Regions from separate parts of the Mesorhizobium sp. P2_F8 genome, predicted to be linked through region 2. Evidence: predicted binding sites of a transcription regulator. Region 2 holds the regulator's gene; the other holds the start of a gene.
The links. Region 2 encodes PhoB, which activates phosphate uptake and scavenging genes when phosphate is short. Its sites were predicted from a motif close to TGTCATNNANCTGTCAT; they were not measured.
Positions count from the first base shown of each region.

Region 1: AC1DZP_RS03060 (alkaline phosphatase D family protein) is a predicted target of PhoB. The motif match lies at 5,821-5,837, and genes of this name have one in related genera.

Region 1 is NZ_JBFUFB010000001.1:639,350-647,254, forward strand. Features, by position in the region: gene AC1DZP_RS03040 (LysE family translocator) at 32-646, opposite strand; gene AC1DZP_RS03045 (DUF1062 domain-containing protein) at 1,129-1,755, shown strand; gene typA (translational GTPase TypA) at 1,821-3,650, opposite strand; gene AC1DZP_RS03055 (hypothetical protein) at 3,848-4,129, shown strand; gene AC1DZP_RS03060 (alkaline phosphatase D family protein) at 4,175-5,749, opposite strand; gene AC1DZP_RS03065 (MFS transporter) at 5,904-7,187, opposite strand; gene AC1DZP_RS03070 (TetR/AcrR family transcriptional regulator) at 7,261-7,878, shown strand.
Region 2 is NZ_JBFUFB010000001.1:348,217-356,121, forward strand. Features, by position in the region: gene AC1DZP_RS01645 (putative quinol monooxygenase) at 22-330, opposite strand; gene AC1DZP_RS01650 (ATP-binding cassette domain-containing protein) at 427-1,227, opposite strand; gene AC1DZP_RS01655 (sugar ABC transporter permease) at 1,243-2,574, opposite strand; gene xylF (D-xylose ABC transporter substrate-binding protein) at 2,724-3,764, opposite strand; gene AC1DZP_RS01665 (ROK family protein) at 4,120-5,367, shown strand; gene phoB (phosphate regulon transcriptional regulator PhoB) at 5,523-6,212, opposite strand; gene phoU (phosphate signaling complex protein PhoU) at 6,232-6,939, opposite strand; gene pstB (phosphate ABC transporter ATP-binding protein PstB) at 6,965-7,771, opposite strand; gene pstA (phosphate ABC transporter permease PstA) at 7,768-7,905, opposite strand, start outside.

The DNA.
Region 1 (7,905 bases), 290 kb from region 2:
CTGACGCAGTCCTTCGGTTCGGATTCATGCCCTATCGCCGCGCCGCGATCGCCGCGGCAGCGCCGGCCATCGTGGTGGCGCTGACGCGGTTGGCGATCTTCATGGCGCGCTTGCTTTTCAACAGCTTGCGCGCCTGCGAGGCGGCGAGCACCCAGGCGAGATTGATGACGATGAGGACCACCGCCATGGTCGCCGTCAATTCGACCCAGCCGAGGATGCTCACCGACGCGAGGTCGATGATGGTCGGCAGCAGCGCCAGGTAGAACATCATGATCTTGGGATTGCCGAGCGTCACCGCCATGCCGGCGAAGAACAGTTTTGCGGGCGAATCCTCGCGCGGCATCTCGCCCTCTTTGGCGTCGACCGGCGCGGTCCACATCTTGAAGGCGAGATAAGCGAGATAGGCGACGCCGATCCATTTCACGACGACGAAGGCGAAGTGAAAACTCTGCGCCACGACAGCCAGCCCGAACACCGCCAACGACAGCCAGATGCCCTCGCCAATCCACATGGCGAGCAGGAACGGGAACACGTCACGATACCCTTTCGAGATGACCCGCGCGACGAGCGCCGCGATCGACGGGCCCGGCGAACCGGCGGCAACGAACAAGGCGGCGGCGAAGATCAGCAGCGAAGTGAGGTGCATGGTCAGGATCTCTGCTTGAGGTTCGATCCGCCACACTAACCCGACAGCTGTAACGCTGGCAAAGGCAAGATAATCGCTGGAGCTTCTCCCTTCTCCTCCATCCCTTACGGGGAGAAGGTGCCGGCAGGCGGATGAACGGTAGCACCAACGTGAGATAATCAGGTGCCTTGCACCTCTGGCATCTCGCAACTAGAAGGGCCGCCGCGAAACAATTTCGAGCGTTCACTTTGCCTCAGTAACCGCCGGTCTCGTCAACTCCCCCGACACACTGCATGGCGCCGCATTCGCGGTGCCTGTTTTCAATTCATGTGTTCCTCTGGGCGGCGGTTCGAGACCGGTTTGGCACTGCTGAACCGCTGTCGCGCGCTTTCCGCCCGTGACACCTGATTTCCGATCGCCACAGCCTGCCGCCACGCCGCGCCCGCATGGGCATCTCGACATTGCCGACCTGATGAACTTCCCGACGGGAAGAGCTTATCGGCATGTCTGTACTCCTGCGTATCCGCTGGGCGATCGCGCCCAAGACCGCACCTCGACCACTCATCAACTGCAATCGCTGCGGCACCGTGAAGGCCTATCGCTGCAGCGAAAAATTCCGCGTCAACGCCAACGGCAAGCGCATCGACGTCTGGCTGATCTACCGTTGCATCGACTGCGACAATTCCTGGAATTTCGGCATATTGGAGCGCTGCAACCGCCGCGACATCGAACCGGCGCGGCTGGCAGCGCTCGAAAGCAATGATCCGTCACTCGCCCGGCGCCATGCTTTCGACGTCATCGCGCTGCGCAGCCGGGTGGGACGCGTCGAGGAATTTCCCGACGTCGTCGTCCGCAAACAAATGCTCGGCTCCCCTCAAGAGGCCGCAACCATGTTGGAACTCCTGCTCGGGCTCGAAATGCCGACATCGCTGCGGCTTGACCGGCTGCTCGCTAACGAACTCGGCCTCTCGCGATCGCGGCTTCAGACGTTGGAAGAAAGGCGATTGCTGGTCGTGGACCCCGACGGCGCCAAAGCCCTGCGCAGGCCGGCTCGCGCGGGGACCACGATCCGGATCGACCTTGCCGGCGAAGCCGACCGGGAGAACATCATCTCGGCCGCTGGCGGGTGAATGAAGAGAGGGGCGAAGCACTGTTGTACTCCGCCCCTCTCAGCTGTGAGAAAGAGAAAGTGAGATTACGCCGCGCCGACTGCCTTGGCTGACTTCTCGAAACGCTTGCGCTCGTTCGGGTCGAGATAGAGCTTGCGCAGGCGGATGGTCTTCGGCGTCACCTCGACCAGCTCGTCGTCCTGGATCCAGGCCAGTGCGCGTTCCAGCGTCATGCGGATCGGCGGGGTGAGCTTGACCGCCTCGTCCTTGCCTGCGGCGCGGATGTTGGTCAGCTTCTTGCCCTTCAGCACGTTCACTTCGAGATCGTTGTCGCGGCTATGGATGCCGATGATCATGCCCTGATAGACCTTGACGCCGGGATCAATGACCATCGGGCCGCGGTCTTCCAGATTCCACATGGCATAGGCCACCGCCTCGCCCTGCTCGTTGGAGATCAGCACGCCATTGGTGCGGCCCGGCAACTCGCCCTTGTAGGGCTCGTAGGCATGGAACAGCCGGTTCATCACGGCGGTGCCGCGCGTGTCGGTCAGCAGTTCCGACTGATAGCCGATCAGGCCACGCGTCGGCGCGTGGAAGACGATGCGCTGGCGGTTGCCGCCTGACGGGCGCAGCTCGACCATCTCGGCCTTGCGCTCCGACATCTTCTGCACGACGATGCCGGCATGCTCCTCGTCGACGTCGATGACGACTTCCTCGACCGGCTCCAGCAATTCGCCGTTCTCGCCCTTCTGCATGACGACGCGCGGACGCGACACGGCGATTTCGAAGCCTTCGCGGCGCATCGTCTCGATCAGCACGGCCAGCTGCAATTCGCCGCGTCCGGAGACGAAGAACGAATCCTTGTCCGGCGATTCTTCGATCTTCAGCGCGACATTGCCTTCGGCCTCGCGCAGCAGGCGGTCGCGGATGACGCGGCTGGTCACCTTGTCGCCTTCGGTGCCGGCCAGCGGGCTGTCGTTGACGAGGAAGGACATGGTCACGGTCGGCGGATCGATCGGCTGCGCATGCAGCGGCTCGGTCACGGACGGGTCGCAGAACGTATCGGCGACGGTGCCCTTCGACAGGCCGGCGATGGCGACGATATCACCCGCCTGGGCTTCTTCGATCGGCTGGCGCTCGAGGCCGCGGAAGGCGAGGATCTTGGAAATACGGCCGGTCTCGACCAGCGTGCCGTCATGGTGCAGCACCTTGACCGGCTGATTGGACTTCAGCGTGCCGCTCTCGATGCGGCCGGTGATGATGCGGCCAAGGAACGGATTGGCCTCCAGGATGGTGCCGATCATGCGGAACGGGCCGGGATGAACGGTCGGCGTCGGCACGTGCTTGATGACGAGATCGAACAGCGGTGCCAGGCCCTGGTCCTTGGGGCCTTCCGGATTTTCCGAAACCCAGCCATCGCGGCCTGAACCGTAAAGAATCGGGAAATCGAGCTGCTCGTCGGTGGCGTCGAGCGCCGCGAACAGGTCGAACACCTCGTTGACCACCTCAACATGGCGGGCATCCGGACGGTCGATCTTGTTGATGACGACGATCGGCTTCAGGCCAACCTTGAGCGCCTTGCCGACGACGAATTTGGTCTGCGGCATCGGCCCTTCGGCGGCGTCGACCAGCACGATGGCCGAATCCACCATCGACAGGATGCGCTCGACCTCTCCGCCAAAGTCGGCGTGGCCAGGGGTGTCGACGATGTTGATGCGGGTGTCCTTCCAGTCGACCGAGGTCGCCTTGGCCAGGATGGTGATACCGCGTTCCTTTTCGAGGTCGTTGGAATCCATGGCGCGCTCGGCGACGCGCTGATTGTCGCGGAAGGAGCCGGATTGCCGGAGCAACTGGTCGACGAGGGTGGTTTTTCCATGGTCGACGTGCGCGATGATCGCGATATTACGGATTTTCATGTTCTGGTCTCGGAAGCGTTGTGGGCAGCAGGCCAAAAGGCGCTGCCTCTTTCGGTTGCGCGGCTCATACAGGGTTTTTCGCAGTTGCGAAAGAGGCGGCGCGACACCAAATACTCATCAAATCTTAAGCATCTGCGTGTGAAATGATTTTGTTAACCAAGGCGGGAACCTTTCGAGGCCCGGACAGTTCGAACGTCATGACCGATAAACTCAACCGATTTTGGCCGCTCATCGCGTCCGCTGCCTTTGCCGTCCTGCTGGCGGCCAACGCCGCGCAGTCGGCCGCGACGCAGAAGGAAGCGCGGCCTGCCTTGCCAATCGTTGCGCCATCCGCCGAGCAGGTCTTTGCCGACGCACCCGACGGAGTCGACCCGATGGTGACCGGCCCGGTCAGCGCCGCCTTCAAGCAGAGGCAGGACGCCGCCAACTGCGACACCGCCGTCTGGCCGAACGTCCCGATGGTCTGCTATCCCGACTGACGACCGCCGGCAGCGGTCGTTATCCCAGCGATGACGAAGGTCGGCTTACGCCGACCGCACCGGGTCGAGCGTGACCTTGTAGAGTTCGTTGTCGTCGCGATCCATCAGCCGCACCGTCATCTGCTCGCTGGCGCCATTGATATCGACCAGCCCGAAGAATTGCAGGCCGGCCGACGGCGGCAGGTTCTGGCCTTGCTCGGCGGTTGGCGCCTTGATGAATTTCAGCTCCGGACCGAAGGTCATGTCGAAATCGTTCGGGCCGAACGTGCCTGCATGGATCGGGCCCGAGACGAATTCCCAGAACGGATTGAAATCCTGGAACTGCGCCTTGTCGGGATTGTAGTAGTGCGCGGCGGTGTAATGCACGTCGGCGGTCAGCCAGACGGTGTTGCTGATCCCAGCGTTCTTGATGAAACGCAAAAGGTCGGCAATCTCGAGCTCGCGTCCCTTGGCCGGGCCGTTGTCGCCATTGCTGACCGCTTCCGCGCCGACCTTCTTGGCGCCATCGTCCCAGACGACGAGGCCGAGCGGCATGTCGGCGGCGATGATTTTCCAGGTCGCCTTCGAATTTGCCAGTTCGCGCTTCAGCCATTTCGTCTGTTGTTCGCCGAGCATGCGCGATTGCGGCGTCATCTCGTCTTGCATGTCCGGACCGTTGGGGCCGCGATAAGAACGCATGTCGAGGAAGAACACGTCGAGCAGCGGCCCATAGGCAATCTTGCGATAGACGCGGCCCGGCTCGGACGGTTCGTAGCGGATCGTCGTCATTTCATGGAACGCACGCGCCGCGCGTGCCGCCAGCACATGGATGGATTTCTCCGTGTAGCGGTTGTCGGCACTGAGATCCTTCGAATCCGACCAGTTGTTCAGCACTTCGTGGTCGTCCCACTGGTAGAATGTCGGGCAGATAGCGCTGAGGCCCAGCACGTTCTTGTCCATCATGTTGTATTTCCACTGATCGCGGTATTCGTCCAGCGTCTCGGCGACCTTGCGCTTGCCGTCGATCAGCACGACGTTCTTCCACTTGCCGCCCCCGGGCAGGTCGACCTCGTCCTTCATGGCGCCGTCGGCATAGATTGTGTCGCCCGAATGCAGGAAGAAGTCGGGCGTGTGCTTGCCGATCGTGGCGTAGGTCTTCATGCCGGTCTCGTCGATACCCCAGCCCTGGCCGGCGGTGTCGCCCGACCAGGCGAACTTGATGTCGCGCCTGGAGGCAGGCGCGGTGCGGAAGCGGCCGGTGATCGGCTCGGAAACCACATTGATGTCGGCGAGATCGGCTGCCGTCATGCGATAGAAGATGTCCTGGTCGGAAGCGAGGTCGGTGAGCAGACGCTTGACCGTATAGTCGCTGGCCGGCGAGGTATCGAGCGGCGCCAGGCGGACGGCATCAGTGAAACTTTCGGTCGACGACACTTCGAACATGACGCGCGACGGCCGATCCGTGCGCGTCCACACCATGCCGCTGGTGGCGTCGACATCGCCTGACTGGACGCCATGGGTGAAGGCCGGGCGCTGGCTGGCGCGTGAATAGTATGGCATTGCCAGGCCTGATACGCCAACCAGGCCAGCGGCGCTGGCCGAGGTGACGAAAGCACGGCGGGTCATCGAGAGCTTGTTCATGGCTGTCTCCTGGATGGCGTGAACGGTGCCACCAAGGTCCAACCTCAATGTTTCAGGCGCATCTCCAAACCATGAAGGTTTGATAACAGCCAACAGGCTGGGCACGTTCTCCCCTTATCTCCAGGGGGAGAAGGGAGAGCCGCACCCAGTCGCCTTAAGCCGCTTGCGGTTCCGGATCGAAGGCCGGTCGGCTGGTGTTGATCAACAGCGAGATACAGGCGGCGGCGATTGCCGTCATGCCGGCGATCATGAAGGCCAGCTCGTAATTGCCCTGAAGCTCGCGCATCGTGCCGCCGAAGGCTGCGGCAGCAGCCGCGCCGATCTGATGTCCAGCGACGATCCAGCCGAACACGATCGGACCGCTGCGATCGCCGAACGCCTCGTTGGCGAGCCTCAGCGTCGGCGGCACGGTGGCGATCCAGTCGAGGCCGTAGAGCACCGCGAAGATGATCAGGCTGGTTGCCGAGAAGCCGGAATAGGGCAGGTAGATCAGCGACAGGCCACGGATCCCATAATAGACGCCGAGCAGCTTGCGCGGGTCGAAACGGTCGGTGAGCCAGCCCGACAGCGTCGTGCCGATCAGGTCGAAAATGCCCATCATCGACAGCAGGCCGGCGGCCTGCACCTCGCCGATGCCCATGTCGCCGCAGAAGGCGATCAGATGCGTGCCGACCAGTCCGTTGGTGGTGAAACCGCAGACGAAGAAGGTGGCGAACAGATACCAGAACACGCGCGTGCCGGCGGCGCGGCGCAGCGTCGAGAACGTGTGGGCGAGGAAATTGCCCTGCGATGCCGGTGACACCGGCGGCACATCGTCGGCCGCGGCACCATAGCGCACCATGCCGATCGAAGCCGGCCGCTCCGGCACCAGCAGCCAGACCAGCGGCACCAGAGCAGCGGTGGCGATCGAAACGGCGATGACAACCGGCTGCCAGCCGCCCGACTGTGCCAGCGAGGCGATCAGCGGCAGGAACACCAGCATGCCTGAGGCACTGGAGGCCGACATCAGCCCCATGACAAGGCCACGATTGGTCTTGAACCAGCGGTTGACGATGGTGGCGCCGAGCACGCTGGCAACAGCGCCGGAACCAATGCCCGAGAACACGCCCCAGGTGATGAACAGATGCCAGGGCTTGGTCATCAAGAGGCTGAGTGCGGTCGAGCCTGACATCACCACCAGCGAGGCAAGCAGCGTGCGGCGCAGCCCGATCCGCTCCATCAGGGCGGCGGCGAACGGCCCGGTCAGGCCGTAGAGCAGGATGCCGACACCGGCGGCCAGCGAAACGATGTCGCGGCGCCAGCCGAAACTGTTCTCCAACGGCAGCATCATGACGGCGGGCGCCGAGCGCAGGCCGGCCGCGACCAGCAGGCAGAGGAAGATGACGCCAACCACGACGAAAGCGTAGCGCTGGCCAAACGGACGGGATTGAGCTATCATGTTACTGACCGGTACGTTTCAGATGGGAGAAGGTATACGTACCGATCGGTAACATTGTCAATCGAGTTCCATGATGCCAACGGACAAAAATATTGAACTGACCATCAGCGACGGTCATGCATCGGCGCCACCGAAGGCCGCCAAGAAGATCCTCGACGTGGCCTACGAGCTGTTCTACCGGCGCGGCATCAGGGCGATCGGCGTCGACGAGATCGTCAAGCGCGCCGGCGTCACCAAGCCCAGCCTCTATCGCAGCTTTCCCTCCAAGGATGAGCTGGCGGCCTCCTATCTCAGGCAGTACGACCAGGAATACTGGGAGCGTTTCGATGAGGCGGTCGCGGCCCATCCCGGCGACCCGCGCGCGCAGATCAAGGCTTTCCTGACCCGCATCGGCAAACGCACGCAAGTGGCGGACTATCGCGGCTGCGGCATGACCAATGCGGCGGTCGAATATCCCGAACACAGTCATCCGGCCCGCGTGGTCAGCGAAGCCAACAAGCAGGAATTGCGCCGCCGCCTGCGCGGCATGGCGGCTGCGATGGGCGCGCAAGACGCCGACACCTTGGGCGACGGCCTGCTGCTGCTGATCGAAGGCGCCTATATCAGCGGCCAGCTGTTCGGGCTCGGCGGCCCGGCGCAATCGGTCGCTCGCAACGCCGATCTGCTGATTGAAGCGAGCTTGAAGAAATAGCGTTTGACGCTACGCTGCGATGGCTTG
Region 2 (7,905 bases):
TGTTGCTTGTGTGAGGCATTCTTACTTGTGTGTTTCGCTCAACACCGCCGAGCCCATGATCGAGTCCAGGCTCGCCAGCTCCAATATCTTCGGGAAATAGGCTTTCATACGCGGATCGCTGCGCATCGCCTCGACGGCTGCGGGGGTCTCCCACTCGGAGTAGATGACGACGCCGGCGCCGTCTTGCGCCGCGATCAGCCGGGTCGTCTTCCAGCCGCGGAGCGTGCGGACCACCGTATCGGTGTTCTGCTTCAAGAGCGCGATCAGCGCATCCTGCTTCCCGGGTTCGACCTTAAGCAGATTGATCAAGATGACGGACTCGTCGGACATGGCATGTCTCCTTCTGTTTGGACACACCAAGGACGATCCGACGGGCAGAAACGGATCGAGACGTAGCAAGATTTTTTTGGAAGATCCGCTGGAGTTCTAGGCGGCGATCTTCAGGGCGCCTGGCCCGGGAATGGCGCCAGGCGGGCATTTGCCCAGAATGATCATGCCGAGCACCTCGTCCTGGGTCACATCGGTGGTGCGCGCGGTGCCGACGACCTGGCCGTTCTTCATGACACAGACCCGATCGGCTAGCTCGAACACGTCGTGGATGTCGTGGCTGATCAGGAAGATGCCGATGCCGTCGGACTTGAGCTGCTTGACCAGTTCGCCGACCTGCGCCGTTTCCTGCGGACCAAGTGCCGCCGTCGGCTCGTCCATGATCAGGATGCGCGCATTGAACAGGATCGCGCGCGCGATCGCCACCGACTGCCGCTGACCGCCAGACAGCTTGATCACCGGCTCCTTGAACCGCTGGAAGCGCGGATTGAGCCGGCCCATCACCTTGCGCGCCTCGGCCTCCATGGCAACGTCGTCGAGTGTGCCCCAGGCGGTCATCAGTTCCCGGCCGAGGAACAAATTGGCGGCGGCATCGACATTGTCGGCCAAAGCCAGCGTCTGGTAGATCGTCTCGATGCCGTATTTCTTGGCGTCGCGCGGGTTGGAGATCGATGCCTCCTCGCCGTTGACGAAGATATGGCCCGCGTCGCGCTTGTAGGCGCCGGACAGGATCTTGATCAGCGTCGACTTGCCGGCGCCGTTGTGTCCCAGCAGCGCCACGACCTCACCGGGGAAAAGGTCGATCGAGGCGTCGTCGACGGCGCGGATGCCGCCAAAGGCGATCGAGATGTTGCGCATGTCGATCAGCGCAGTGCTGGTAGGAGCGGTCTTGTCTGCCATGATCCTTGTCCTCCCCTAGACGCGCTTGCGATAGACGGTATCGAGCCAGACCGCGACGACCAGCACGGCGCCGACGACGATGCTCTGCAGCGGCGAGTCGATGCCGAGCAGCACCATGCCGGACTGCAGCGACTGCATCAGCAACGCGCCGAGCATGGCGCCGAGCACCGTTCCCGAGCCGCCGGCAAGCGAGGTGCCGCCGATGACGGCGGCGGCGATCACCAGCAGCTCGTCCAACGTGCCCAGCGCATTGGTCGACGCGTTGAGGCGGGCCGACGAGATCGCCGCGCTGATCGCGGCCAGTACACCCATGATCATGAACACCTTCATGGTCACCCAGCGGGTGTTGATGCCGGCGAGATTGGCGGCCTCTGGATTGCCGCCGATGGCAAAGACATAGCGGCCGAAACGGGTGCGCTTGGTGATGAAGGTCATGACGATACCGACCGCGACAGCCATCAGCACCGGTATGGCGATGCCGTGGGCGATGAACAGCCCGCCTTCGGGAATGGTGATGCCGTTCTGCTGTGCATACTGGCGCACGATGCCGATTGGCCACGGATAGGAATTGGCGATCCAGACGGCCCCAAGGATGGCAGCGCAACTGACCACACCGAGAAAGGTTTCCGCCCACACGGGGCGCAGTGGAAAGTTGAACCGTTTGCGCTGCGACCGGCCGTTGAGCAACGCGAAAGCCACAGCCACGCAAGCGACGATGCCGATGATCCAGCTGGCGGTGGCGCCGACCGAGCCTCGCGGTCCGCCGCCCATCAACTGGAATGTAGCGTCGAGTGGCGCGACCGTGCGCCCGTTGGTGATCAGCCATGCCATGCCGCGCCAGACCAACAGACCGCCCAGCGTCACGATGAAGGCAGGAACTTCGAGATAGGCGATGATGAAGCCCTGGAAGGCGCCGATCACAAGACCGAGCACTACGCCGACGGCCAGTGCGATGATCCAGAGCCAGGGATTTCCAAGCTGGAAGCCGATGACGCGAATGAGGAATTCGGCTTGCGCCACACCCATGATCATACCGATCACGCCTTCGACGGAACCAACCGAAAGGTCGATGTTGCGCATGACGATGACAAGCACCATGCCGGTCGCCATGATCGCGACCGAGGAAGTCTGCACCGACAGGTTCCAGAGATTGCGCGGCGTCAGGAAAAGTCCGCCCGACAGGATATGAATGCCGACCCAGATGACCAGCAACGCACCGACCATGCCAAGCATGCGCGTATCGAGTTCGGTCGCCTTGAGGAAGCGTCCGACGGCGCTCAATTCGGACGCACGCGCCCGGTCTGCGGGCGTATTCGCGGCAGGCGTGTTAGAGGCCGTGTCGGTCATGAAGTCCTCCCACCGGTTTGCCGTCTGGCGCGGATGCCGGAAACACGATGCTATTTGCTTTCCGCGATCATTTGAAGCGGAATGCCCCTTGAGAAACGCCGCGGCCCAGGGGCCGCGGCGCTGAGATCGAACCGGGATCCCGTTCGGTTTTAGTTGCAGGCCGCGACGGTGCCGGCGGCGACGCCTGCACAGACTTCGTCCTTCTTGATCCAGCCGGCGTCGATGACGACGTTGAGATTGTCCTTGGTGATCGCGATCGGGGTCAGGAACAGCGAGTTGGTCTCGTTGCCGCCGGGCGTGGTGAACTTCACGGCGTTCGGGATCTTGTCCAGGGCAGTGCCAGCGGCCAGCTGCGAGGCGATCTCGGCGGCGTTCTTGCCGAGTTCGCGTGCGTCCTTCCACACCGACACGGTCTGTGTGCCGAGTGCGACGCGGTTCAGTGCGGCATGGTCGCCGTCCTGGCCGGACACCGGAACCGATCCTGCCAGCCCTTGCGCCGTCAGCGCGGCGACGACGCCGCCGGCGGTGCCGTCATTGGCTGCCACCACGGCATCGACCTTGTTGTCGTTGGCGGTGAGGAACTGTTCCATGTTCTTCTGGGCATTGGCGGGCAGCCAGCCATCCGTATAGGCTTCGCCGACATTCTTGATCTTGCCGCTGTCGATGGCTGCCTTGAGCACTTCCATGGAGCCGGCGAACAGGAAATCGGCATTCGGATCGGCGCCCGAGCCCTTGATGAAGACGTAGTTGCCTTCCGGCTTGACCTTGAACACTTCGCGGGCCTGCATGCGGCCGACTTCCTTGTTGTCGAAGGTCAGGTAGAACACGTTCTTGTTCTCGATCAGCCGGTCATAGCCGACGACCGGAATGCCTTCGTCCAATGCCTTCTGCACCGCCGGGCCGATGGCCGAGGCATCCTGCGCCAGGATGATCAGCGCGTTGGCGCCCTGCGAAATCAGGCTCTCGACGTCGGTGAGCTGCTTGCCCGGATTGGACTGCGCATCAGCGGAAATGTATTTGTCACCAGCCGCCTCGATGGCCTTCTTCATCGCCGCTTCGTCGGTCTTCCAGCGCTCTTCCTGGAAGTTGGACCACGAAACGCCGATGACCTTGTCCTTCGCCTGCGCGACCGACACCAGCGTCAGCGACATGGCGACACCCGCCAGGATGGCGGCTGTGAATTTTTTCATAATATCCTCCCTGCGCCGCGTATGGCGCGACCAAACTGACCCGTAGGCCGGCACAGAGGCTCTATTTTTTCGAGCCTCGAAAAAATAGTGATCCAACGCCCGAACGCTGTCAACATCGATTCTGATGGATTTTGACGTCTCTTCGAGTTTTTTTCGAGCTCCGGAATAAATAATGACATGATGGTGGGGTTCTGCCAGAATTTGGCTTGGCGCATGTCGCCCCAAAAGTGCGCAGCGGTTTTGGGGCAACGACACGCGCAGAAACAAGTGCCTGAAGCGCGTCGCGCTTTCAGGCTTCGCTGATGGCCTTCGGGAGGCACGAAAGGCTGCAGCGACCGGGAGGATGTGAAAAAGCATGTCGGTCGGAATCCGCCACGACGATCTGCGCCGCCGCAACCGGGCGATGGTGATTGCGGCCGTGCGCCGCGCCGGACAGCCGTCCCGCACCGAGATCGCCGCGACCACGGGCCTCAGCCATTCGACCATATCGGCGATCTCCTCCGACCTCATCGGCGAAGGCATCCTGACTGAGAGCAAGCCGAGCGAGGCCGGCTCGCTCAAACGCGGCCGGCCGCAGGTCGGCCTCGGCCTCAATCCGGAAGCGGCGGCGGTGATGACCGTGGTGCTGTCACTGAACTTCCTCTCGGTCGCCGTCATCGACTATGCCGGCCAGGTGATCGCCGAGGAACAGCGCCGGCTGGACACGCTGACCATGTCGCGCGACGCGCTGGTCGGTGAATGCGTTGCCATCGTACGGCGTCGTCTCGAAGACCCCGACCTCGACGTCCGCAGTGTCGCCCGCATCGCGCTGGCGATCCAGGGCATCACCGACACACGTGCCCGCGCCATGCTGTGGTCGCCGATCACGCCGCACACCGATATCGCCTTCGCCGACATACTCGAGGACGAGTTCGGCATCCCTGCCACCATGGAGAACGACTGCAATATGATGGCGATAGCGTTGCGCTGGCGCGACCCTGATCGCTACCGCGACGACTTCATCGCCATCCTGTTGTCGCACGGCATCGGCATGGGTCTGGTGCTGAAGGGCGAGCTGTTCACCGGCACTCATTCCTCGGGCGGCGAGTTCGGCCATATGATCCATCGGCCACACGGCGCGCTGTGCCGCTGCGGGCGGCGCGGTTGCGTCGAGGCCTATGCCGGCAACTACGCCATCTGGCGCAACGCAAGGCAGATGAGTGAGGACGCGGAACCGGTCGCCGATGTCAGTGATGCCGACATGCGCGCGCTGGCGACCGCGGCCCGCGAGAGGGATGGACCCGAGCGCGAGGCCTATCGCAAGGCCGGCGAGGCACTCGGCTACGGTCTCGGCAGCCTGTTCGCGCTGATCGACCCGGCGCCCGTCGCCATGGTCGGCGTCAGCGCCGCCGCCTTCGACCTGATCGAGCCGGCATTGCGCGAGGCGATTGCCCAGACCGCCGGCGGCCAGCATTCGCAATCGATTTCTTTCGACACCGAACCGAACGAACTTCCACTGATCCGCGAAGGCTGCGCCACGCGGGCATTGACCTTTGTCGACCAGGAGATTTTCGCGCCCGGCACGCAGGCGAGGTCCGGCCTCGGCGGCAAGAACGTCGCGTGAATGGCGCGCCTGGATGTGTTGAGATTCAGGTTAGGCCGAGTCGAGAATGGCGGGTTCCAAGAACCGGAGCGGAGCGGACATTTGGATCCGTGAGTACCGGAAGCGCAGGAAACTGCCGTTCGCAGGCCCGGCATCACCTGAATATCAGCATATCCCTAATCTTCCCGGATTGCGTAACCAGCCCCGCGGATGGTGCGGATGACATCGGGCATGCGGCCATTGTTGACCGCCTTGCGCAGCCGGCCGACATGCACGTCGACCGTGCGTTCGTCGATGTAGATCGTCTCGCCCCAGACATTGTCGAGCAGTTGGCTGCGCGAGAACACACGGCCGGGATGGCGCATCATGAATTCGAGCAGGCGGAATTCGGTCGGTCCGAGCCGGATCTCGCTCTTCTTGCGATAGACCCTGTGCGATTCACGATCGAGCACGATGTCGCCGACCTTGAGCACGCTGGACAGCACTTCCGGCTTGGCGCGGCGCAGCAGCGCCTTGACCCTGGCCATGAACTCCGGCGTCGAGAACGGCTTGACCAGATAATCGTCGGCGCCTGTCGAGAGGCCCCGCACACGATCGCTTTCCTCGCCACGCGCGGTCAGCATGATGATCGGCAGCCGCTCGGTCTCGGGACGCATCCTTAGCCGGCGGCAGAGTTCGATTCCGGACACTGCTGGCACCATCCAGTCCAGCACCAGAAGGTCGGGGACGTTCTCCTGCAGGCGGATCTCGGCCTCGTCGCCGCGCGTCACCACCTCGACCTGGTAACCCTCGGACTCCAGATTGTAACGGAGCAGCACACCTAGCGGCTCCTCGTCCTCCACCACCATGATGCGTGGCGCGATCATCGACTGGTCACCCCTGCCGTCATGCCGCCGGCGCGGACATTGCCGTCTCGTCCTGCTTCGGACGATTGGCGGGCAGCTGCGTGCCGGTCAAAACATAGTACGCATTTTCCGCGATGTTGGTGACGTGATCGCCGATGCGTTCGAGGTTCTTGGCGCAGAACAAAAGATGCGTGCAGGCGGTGATGTTGCGCGGGTCTTCCATCATGTAGGTCAGGAGTTCGCGGAACACGGAGGTGTATTTGACGTCGATGCGCTCGTCGTCGGCGCGCAGCTTCGCCAGCGCCGCCGCGTCGCGCGCCGTATATTCCTCGATGACGCCCTGTACCTGGATCAGCACCAGCTGCGCCATTGCGTCGATGGAGTGCGACAGGTCGCGCGGGGTGACACTGAGGCCGACGGTGCCGACGCGCTTGGCGATGTTCTTGGCAAGGTCGCCAATACGCTCGAGGTCGCCGGCCATGCGGATCGAACCGACGACATGACGCAGATCGTCGGCCATCGGCTGACGCTTGGCGATCAGTGTGATGGCGCGGTCGTCGAGCTCGCGCTGGCGCGCGTCCATGATCGCATCGTCGGAGACGACGCGCTGCGCCAGGGCGTTGTCGGAATTCAGCAGCGCCTTGGTGGCGCCGCCGACCATCGAGCCGGCGAGGTCGCCCATGTCGCGGATCAGCCTGCTGATCTGTCCGAGATCCTCGTCGAAAGAAGCGACTGTGTGTTCGCCCATGATCTTAGTCCTCGTATGCCTGAGCTCAGCCGAAGCGGCCGGTGATGTAGTCCTGCGTGCGCTTCTCGCGGGGCGACGTGAAGATCTTCTCGGTGCGGTCGAACTCGACCAGTTCGCCCAGATACATGAAGGCGGTCTGCTTCGACACGCGCGCCGCCTGCTGCATGTTGTGGGTGACGATGACGATCGTGTAGTCGGCTTGCAACTCGTCGATCAGCTCTTCGATCTTGGCGGTCGACAGCGGGTCAAGCGCCGAGGCCGGCTCGTCGAGCAGGATGACTTCCGGCTTCACCGCCACGGTGCGGGCGATGCAGAGTCGCTGCTGCTGGCCGCCGGAGAGGCTGAGGCCGCTGGCGTTGAGCTTGTCCTTGACCTCGGTCCACAGTGCGGCGCGCTTCAGCGCCTGCTCGACACGGCCATCCATCTCGGACTTGCTGATCTTCTCGTAGAGCCTGACGCCGAAGGCGATGTTCTCATAGATCGACATCGGGAACGGAGTCGGCTTCTGGAACACCATGCCGATCTTGGTCCGCAGCAGGTTGAGGTCCTGCGAGCGGTCGAGAACGTTCTGGCCGTCGAGCAGCACCTGGCCCTCGGCCGTCTGCTTGGGATAGAGCTCGTAGATGCGGTTGAAGACGCGCAGCAGCGTCGACTTCCCGCAGCCCGAAGGTCCGATGAAGGCGGTGACGCTGCGCTCGGGCAGCGACAACGTGATGTCCTTCAGCGCCTTGCTCTGGCCGTAGTAGAAGTTGAGGTTCTTGACCTCGATCTTGGCCTTGCCGGCAATTGCCTCGGCGGCGATCGTCATGTCTGGAGACAACATCTGGCTCATTTGTCCTCTCTGCGTCCGGTCAGGCTGCGAGCAAAGATGCTGAGCGCGAGAACCGTCAATGTGATGATGAGTGCACCGGTCCAGGCCAGTTGCTGCCATTCCTCGTAAGGGCTGAGAGCGAACTGGAAGATGGT